Regions from separate parts of the Allobosea sp. OAE752 genome, predicted to be linked through region 1. Evidence: riboswitches for the same ligand, from Rfam matches in the RefSeq annotation. Region 1 holds a riboswitch; the other holds the start of a gene.
What was found. Region 1 has a riboswitch for cobalamin ahead of GGC47_RS04910 (ABC transporter substrate-binding protein). Riboswitches for the same ligand answer to the same signal wherever they lie in the genome.

Region 1 (4,205 bases):
GCGCCTTCAACGCCGTCTCCAACGGGATGCGCATCTCGCCGATCGTCACCGCCAGCGCCACCGCGAAGGTGAGCGCCAGCAGCGAAACCAGCGCGACGGCGATCCGCGCCGGCCAGTTCGGGCCGTGGGCTGCGTGGCTCAAGGAGTCAGACCGAAGCCGGCGATCGCCTTGGCGAGCGTCTCGATGCCGTCCACCGTATCGAGCCCGGCGCGGGTCGCTCCGACATCCATGATGACGATGCGATTGTTCTTCACCGCGTCGAGCTTGCTGGCGACGGGGTCGGTTTTCAGGAAATCGAGCTTCTTCTCGATATCATCGGCCGGAAAGCGGCGGCGATCCATCTTCACCGTGACGATGACCGCGGGATTGGCGGCAGCGATGCTCTCCCAGCCGACCAACGGCCATTCCTCATTGGTCGTGATGATATTGCGCGCCCCGAGCTTCGACAGGATGTAGGCGGGCACGCCGTTCCTGCCGGCCATGAAGCCGTCGCCCTTGATGTCCTTGCTGGAGAACCAGACGACGACCGGCACGTCCTTGACCTTTGCATCCGCCACCGCCTGGACCGCCTTCTCCTCGCGCGCCTTGAGCTCGGCGACGAGCGTCTCGGCGCGGTCGGACACGTCGAAGATCTGCCCGAATTCGCGGATGTTGCGATAGACCAGCTCCATCGTGAACATCTGGGTGCGCACACCGTCGCCGCCGCCGGAATTGTCCTTGCCGACGCAATCGGTCGGCGAGACATAGGTGGGCACCTTGACCTTGGCGAACTGATCGCGCTTGCCGACGATGCCGTTGGGGCCGACATGCCATTCGAACATCGCGGTAACGAGGTCCGGCTCCTGCGCGAGAACCGCCTCGAAGCTCGGGTCGTTGTCGGCGAGGCGCTTCACCTTGGCATTGATCGCCTCATAGGGCTTGGCGATGGGCGAGAACCAGACGGCGGTGCCGACGACGCGGTCGCCGAGGCCGAGCGCATAGAGGATCTCGGTCTGCGTCTGGCCGATCGAGACGACGCGTTTGGGCGCGGCGTTGAAGGTGATCGTCTCGCGGCAGTTCTCCAGCGTCAGCGGATACTGGGTCGGCGCTGCGACGGCCGCGCCCGCGGCCAGGCTGCCGAGGAATGCCAGGACGGGCCATTGAAGCAGGCGGACGAGAGGGCGCGCAATCGGCACAGAGGAAGCCTTATATGAAACATTGTTACATTTCTGATAGGGCGAGCGGCGCGCAGCCGTCAAGCTCCCCGCGACAGCGCGGCCGGCGGTCTTCATGAACATGGACTTCATCGCTCCCCGAGATGACGGATGCGGGAGCTGCGCAGGATGCGGACGGATGACGGCCGCATGGCCATCACCGACACACACCTCCGGAACACCCCGTCCGAAAGACGTCTTCGATGACCGGGGCAGGTCTCCTGGCTCGCGGGTCGACGCCGGTTCCGCCCGGCCTTCCCGGCGCGGCACGCGCCAGTGGACGATGGACGGAGAGCTCGCCGCTTACAGTTGCGGGGGCAGCCTCGGCTTTGGCGCAACGCGCCTCACCGAATTCCCTCTTAGCTCCAGGCTGAATCTGGAGAACCTCGATCACGTCCAACCTATAAGGTCGTGCCGCACCGTCAAGCTCGGTTCGGGACCATCATGATCGACGTCGATATGCCGCCGGCACTGTAGATCTGGGGCCCAGGCGCGGCGGCTTCGCAGACCGGTGTGATGTCCGGGCTTTCTCCGCTCGACGCAGCGTCACTGGCCATGTTGCTGCCCGGGTTTCTGGTTCGCCCTGCCAGGAGATCGGTTCACTGCGGGCGTGACCTTCCGGCAGCCAAGATCTCGCTTGCGGCGATTTCTGCCGCGCGGCATCCCGTCTTGATACTTACGTAAGGTAATGTTTCTGAAGGGAGGCCGAGCTGCCATCAGGCGGGAGCTTCCGAAAAGCGAGGCTCATTTCACTTCCCGTGGAGCGGAACGGGGGTAGCTCCAATTCTCCTTAAATATGGTAAGTAACTGATATAAATCAGATTTTTATTTGATCTCTGTCGCCGCGCCGGCGTCGTGAACGCATCGCGTGTCGCCTCAAGGAGCTACTCCCTTTGCGCCGACGGGAACCCCTTTGCTCGCTTCACGGTGCAGTGCACCAAGCGTAAGCTGAATAGTACTGTGGGTTGAGTGAGGGTATAGCCGTGTTGCCGAATGCACAGCTCTCCGCGACAGAATTGCAGGATGCCGCGCAAAGGATCAAGCTCCTGCGTCGGGCTGCGACCGAACATGCTGTGGAAATCGGCCGCGAGCTCCTTCGCGTCAAGGAGCGGCTGCCCCACGGGGTCTTCGTCAAATGGGTCGAAAAGGCGTGCGAGTTCAAGATCAGGACCGCGCAGGACCTGATGAAGCTGGCGCGCGGCGCCGATTCCGATGCGAATGCGAAGCTCGTCGCGCTGATGGTTCCATCGACGCTTCGTGTCTATCTCGCCAAGACGACCCCGCCGGCGGTTCGCACCACCATCCTGCAGCGACTCGAGAACGGTGAGCGTGTGTCCCGCAGCGAGCTGCATTCGCAGGTCGTGGATACGCGCAAGACCAGGATGGAGGCGGTGCAGCGTCCGGCGCAGGAAGGATTCTCCTCGTCGTTTCTTCCCGCGCGCGAGCTTAACGGGCCCGCCGAAGGGAGGCGAAACGACCCGGGCGCGGACCGGGCCCGCAGGGTGGCTGAGCTGATTTTGCGGCGGCTCAGCCCGGAGGATTACGGGCTCATCATGGAGGAGATGAGCTGGGAGGTCTGGAACAGAGCCTTTGTCTGGATGAGAGCGGCGCGTGTTGTGGACGCCGAGCATCTGGAATTGGCTTTGCCCAGTACAGCGACGAATCAATCGTGCGAATTCGTTCCCGCAAAGCTGCAGTGAAAAATATCGAAGTTTTATCGTGACTTACAGTCCGCGTATTCGCGTTGTGTGACTTGCGAACGCCGTCTTTGAGGGAACGGAGTTCCTGCAAAGACATCAAATGGTCGGTGGATACAGATCGGAAGTCCAATGTCGGTCTATATTGACGAGCGCCAGCCCTCCACAACATTCGGCCTTCTCAGCCTACGCCGCCGCTGGAAGCTCATTGCCGCATGTGTCGGTCTCGCGGCGATGCTTGGCCTGCTCTACACGGTGCTGAGGCCAGCGAGCTATACGGCGTCGACGCAGCTCCTGGTCTATGTGAAGGAAGTTCAGCCCGGCCCCGACCTCGTCATTTCCCTCGGGCGCGCCGATCTCACGCAGGTCGAGAACGAGAGCGAGGTCATCCGCTCGCGCGGTACCCTGGCCAAGGTCGTAGGGTCGCTGGACCTTACCGAGGATTCCGAGTTCGTTCCCGCGGCGACGGCGTTTCAGGGGCTCGCCCGGTGGCTTTCCGGCACGTCGCCAGCGACCTCCGACGAGAGCCGCGCGAAGCAGGAAGCCGCCATCGAGTCCCTCGCCAGGAGCATCGCGGTCAAGCGGGTCGGAACCAGTCACACGATCCTCGTCGACGTCACGACCTCCGATCCGGAGAAGTCCGCGCTCATCGCCAATGGCATCAGCCAGGTCATGCTCCAGGCGCGTCTCAACGCGGAGCAGGATGGCGAGCGCTCGCCATTGCTGCGCGAGCGGCTGCAGGGCTTGGGACCCAGCGTCTATGTGATGACGCCGGCGCTCGCTCCGGACAAGCCCAACGGACCGCGGAAGATCCTGATCATCATGGCTACGGTCATGGCCGGATTGGTGATCGGGGCGGCGCTGGCGCTGTTTCTCGACTTCCGGGACAAGACGATCCGCAGTGCCGCGCAGATTCAGCGTTTCGGCCTGGAGTGCATCGGCGCGATCCCCTTGTTCAAAAGCGGCAAGCCCGCGATTTCGAGCCAGGCTCGGCAGCGTGCCGGCCAGGATCGCCTGCCTGAAGCCTTGCTGGCGCAAACGCTTCTGCGGGCGACGGTCGCGATCGAGGCGGCCAAGGCACGCACCGTCGGCGTCGCCTCCTCGATCGCAGGAGATGGCGCGACGACCGTGGCGCGGCACCTCGCCCAGATGGCCGCGCGCAGCCAGAGGAAGGTTCTGCTCGTGGAGGCCGGCGGCAGCGAGACGTCGCGATCGTCCGCGAGGGAGATGTCCTCCGCGCCGGCATTCTCGGGGACGCAGCCGCAGCCGCTCGGCGGCAGCCTCTGGAACAATGGCGGCGACGGACCCGATCTT
Region 2 (4,205 bases), on a different contig from region 1:
CCACGCGCTTCGGCATCGGCAGCAATCCTTCGCGCTGAGCCTGCTTGCGTGCTGCCTTGCGGGCGCGGCGGATGGCTTCGGCCTTCTCGCGGGTTCGCCGCTCGGACGGCTTCTCGTAGGCGCGACGCGCCTTCATCTCGCGAAACACGCCTTCACGCTGCATCTTCTTCTTGAGGACGCGAAGCGCCTGGTCGACGTTGTTGTCGCGAACGAGAACCTGCATTCGAATTTCCCTTCTGATGCAAACAAAAAGGGCCGGGTTGATCCCGACCCCTCCGTGGCTATCCGCCGCTCAATCGAACGGGCGCCGGTACATCCGCGGTCGCCGCTGATCTCGATTGACGCGCCGGATGGCGTCTAGCTCACTCGGCCTGCAGGTTGTCCGCAGACACCTTGCCGGAGCGCTTGTCCTGCACCAGCTCATAGGAGACCTTCTGGCCTTCCTTCAGCGTGCGCAGACCGGCACGCTCCACGGCGCTGATATGGACGAAGGCGTCCTGGCCGCCGTCTTCCGGCTGGATGAAACCAAAACCCTTGTCGGTGTTGAACCACTTAACTGTGCCACTGGCCATGCTGACCTCCTGTAAAGGCTATTGTTCATGCGCCGCGGGTGCAGCGCATTTTTCGATTTGAGCAGGAAGTTCGTCAGCAGTGCGCGATGAAAGCGCGGGGCCAATTCGTTCGGCCTAGATCGATGTTTCTATCATGGTACTTATAAGACACATTGTCAAATGGAAGGTTTTATCTCGCAATATTTTCGGAAAATCAGCCGGGCGCCAAATCGACCGACAGCAACCGTGTGACCCGGCCTGAGACGCGCCATCGCGATATGCTGGGGCGGCTCGGCAGCCATCGCAGACAGCTCGTGGCGGTCGCGAATTGCGCGAAGCTCGGGAACGGGGCGTGCGTCGATCATGGCGGGCGGCGAAGGGGCGCTAGCGCTTGAGGCGTAAAGCATCGCTCGACGCGGTTTCGCCGAAGCGAAGGCAGAGCCGACGTCATTGCCGAACAGCACGAACAGGATAGGCCGGAGGCCGCGCGGTGATCCCCGATCTTCACAGGCGCCGGACGGCGGCATCACGACCTGTTGACAGGCGATGCCCCTTAGCTACTAGATCTGGTGGTCGATGGTCTCTCGAATCGCAAGATCGAGAGCTAAGAGGGAAGCCGGTGAGAGACCGGCGCTGCCCCCGCAACTGTAAGCGGCGAGTTCACGTCCAGGATTAAGTCACTGAGGCTGCAAGGCCTTGGGAAGACGGGACGAGAGCGCTGACCCGTGAGCCAGGAGACCTGCCGCGACCTCGTATACGTCCTCGGGCGGGGTGTCCCGGTGGTGCGCTTGGCAGGTCGCGGCCTTGTGGTGCCGCGCGCCTTCTCGACGCAACCGCTCTGGCCTTTGCCCCCAACATTTGGGGTTGATGCCGATGTCTCTTTCCATTGAAGCCGAGCGGCCTGCCGCCGCTCCGTCAGCCGCAGAGCCGACACTGTCGAAGCTCGCTGCGAGCGAGCCCGGCTACCAGATCATTCGCCGCAACGGCGCGGTGACGCCGTTCGATCCCTCGAAGATCACCGTGGCGCTGACCAAGGCGTTCCTCGCCGTCGAAGGATCGAACGCCGCCGCTTCGCGCCGCATCCACGAAGCCGTCGCGGAGATGACCGAGCAGGTCGTCGCGGGGCTGACCCGCCGGGCCGCGACCGGCCGCACTTTCCATATCGAGGATGTGCAGGACCAGGTCGAGCTCGCCCTGATGCGCGGCGAACACCACAAGGTCGCCCGTGCCTATGTGCTCTATCGCGAGGAGCGGGCGCGCGAGCGGGCGAGGGCGGTTGCCGAGACGAAGCCTGTCGCCTCCGCAGCTCCCTTGCTGCACATGAAGCTCGCCGACGGGACGCTTATCCCGCTCGACGCCGGCCGCCTCGACAAGGTGGTTCGCGAGGCTTGTGCCGATCTCGACGGCGTCTCGGCCGAGCCGGTCCTCACCGAGGCGCGCCGCAACCTCTATGACGGCATCTTGCTCGACGAATTGGCGCTGGCGCCGATCCTTGCCGCCCGCACGCTGATCGAGAGCGAGCCGAACTATGCGAAGGTCTCCGCGCGCCTGCTGCTGGACAAGCTCCGTCGCGAGGCACTGAGCTTCGTCCATGGCCGCGCCGAGCAGGCGACGCAGGAAGAGATGTCAGTGCTTTATGCCGACTACTTCCATGCCTATCTCAAGACCGGCATCGCGAACGAGCTGATCGACCCCGAGCTCGGCCGCTTCGACATCGCCCGCATCGCCGCTGCACTCAAGCCCGAGCGCGATCTGCAATTCGACTATCTCGGCTTCCAGACGCTTTACGACCGCTATTTCCTGCATGTCCGGGGCAACCGCTTCGAGCTGCCGCAGGCCTTCTTCATGCGTGTCGCCATGGGTCTCGCCATCCGCGAGATCGATCGCGAGGGCAGGGCGATCGAATTCTACGATCTGCTCTCATCCTTCGATTTCATGGCCTCGACCCCCACGCTGTTCAATTCCGGGACGCTGCGCCCGCAGCTCTCCTCCTGCTTCCTGACCACCGTCGCTGACGATCTCGACGGTATCTTCAAGGCGGTGAAGGACAATGCGCTGCTCGCCAAGTACTCGGGCGGCCTCGGCAATGACTGGACGCCGGTGCGCGGTCTCGGCGCCCATATCAAGGGCACCAATGGCGAGAGCCAGGGCGTGGTGCCGTTCCTGAAGGTCGCGAACGATACGGCCATCGCCGTCAATCAGGGCGGCAAGCGCAAGGGCGCGGTCTGCGCCTATCTCGAGACCTGGCATGTCGATATCGAGGAGTTCCTCGATCTCCGGAAGAACACCGGCGACGACCGCCGCCGCACCCATGACATGAACACGGCGAACTGGATTCCCGACCTGTTCATGCAGCGCGTCGAGGCCGGCGCCGACTGGACGCTGTTCTCGCCCGATGAGGTGCCGGACCTGCACGACCTCTATGGCAAGCCATTCAAGACGGCCTACGAGGCTTATGAGGCGAAGGCAGCCGCTGGCCAGATCAAGGTCTTCAAACGGGTGAAGGCGCTCGACCTCTGGCGGCGCATGCTGACCATGCTGTTCGAGACCGGCCATCCCTGGATGACCTTCAAGGATGCCTGCAATCTGCGCTCGCCGCAGCAGCATGCCGGCGTGGTGCATTCCTCGAACCTCTGCACCGAGATCACGCTCAACACCTCGGCCGACGAGGTCGCGGTCTGCAATCTCGGCTCGGTGAACCTCGCCGCGCATGTGACGCCCGATGGGCTCGATCAGGCTCGCCTGGCCCGCACCGTGACCACCGCGATGCGCATGCTCGACAACGTCGTCGACATCAATTTCTACACGATCCCCGAGGCACGCCGCTCGAACCTGCGCCATCGCCCGGTGGGCTTGGGGCTGATGGGTTTCCAGGACGCGCTCCAGACACTGCGTCTGCCGGCGGCCTCGGAAGGCGCCGTCGCCTTCGCCGATACGTCGATGGAAGTGATCAGCTTCCATGCGATCCAGGCCTCGGTCGATCTCGCCGCCGAGCGCGGGCGCTATCCGAGCTTCGAGGGTTCGCTCTGGTCGAAGGGCATCCTGCCGATCGACTCGCTCGACATCCTCTCGGACGCCCGCGACGGCGATGTCGAACTCGACCGCTCCTCGACGCTGGACTGGGAGGGCCTGCGCGAGCGGGTCGTCACGACCGGCATGCGCAACTCCAACACCATGGCGATCGCGCCGACCGCGACGATCTCCAACATCGTCGGCGTCTCGCAGTCGATCGAGCCGAGCTACAGCCAGCTCTACGTTAAGGCGAACATGTCGGGCGACTTCACCGTGGTGAATGCCGGGCTCGTTCATGACCTGAAGGCGAGGGGGCTCTGGGACGAGGTGATGGTCTCGGATCTCAAATACTACGACGGCAAGGTCAGTGGGATCGATCGCGTCCCGGCCGATCTCAAGGCGCTCTATGCCACCTCCTTCGAGATTCCGACGGAATGGCTGATCAGGGCGGCGGCGCGCCGGCAGAAATGGATCGATCAGGGCCAGTCGCTGAACCTCTACATGGCGCAGCCGTCCGGCCGAAAGCTCGACGAGGCCTATCGCCTGGCGTGGAGGCTCGGCCTGAAGACGACCTATTACCTGCGCGCGCTTTCGGCGACCCATGTCGAGAAATCGACGCTGAAGGGCACGGACGGCAAGCTC

Region 2: another riboswitch for cobalamin. It lies ahead of GGC47_RS00665 (ribonucleoside-diphosphate reductase subunit alpha); the one in region 1 lies ahead of GGC47_RS04910 (ABC transporter substrate-binding protein).

What each region holds. Positions count from the first base shown of each region.
Region 1 is NZ_JBNPXO010000002.1:15,803-20,007, forward strand. It holds gene GGC47_RS04905 (FecCD family ABC transporter permease) at 1-142, opposite strand, end outside; gene GGC47_RS04910 (ABC transporter substrate-binding protein) at 139-1,176, opposite strand; cobalamin riboswitch at 1,389-1,598, opposite strand; gene GGC47_RS04915 (DUF3102 domain-containing protein) at 2,178-2,894, shown strand; gene GGC47_RS04920 (Wzz/FepE/Etk N-terminal domain-containing protein) at 3,024-4,205, shown strand, end outside.
Region 2 is NZ_JBNPXO010000001.1:148,971-153,175, reverse strand. It holds gene rpsU (30S ribosomal protein S21) at 1-223, opposite strand, end outside; gene GGC47_RS00670 (cold-shock protein) at 363-572, opposite strand; cobalamin riboswitch at 1,111-1,312, shown strand; gene GGC47_RS00665 (ribonucleoside-diphosphate reductase subunit alpha) at 1,425-4,205, shown strand, end outside.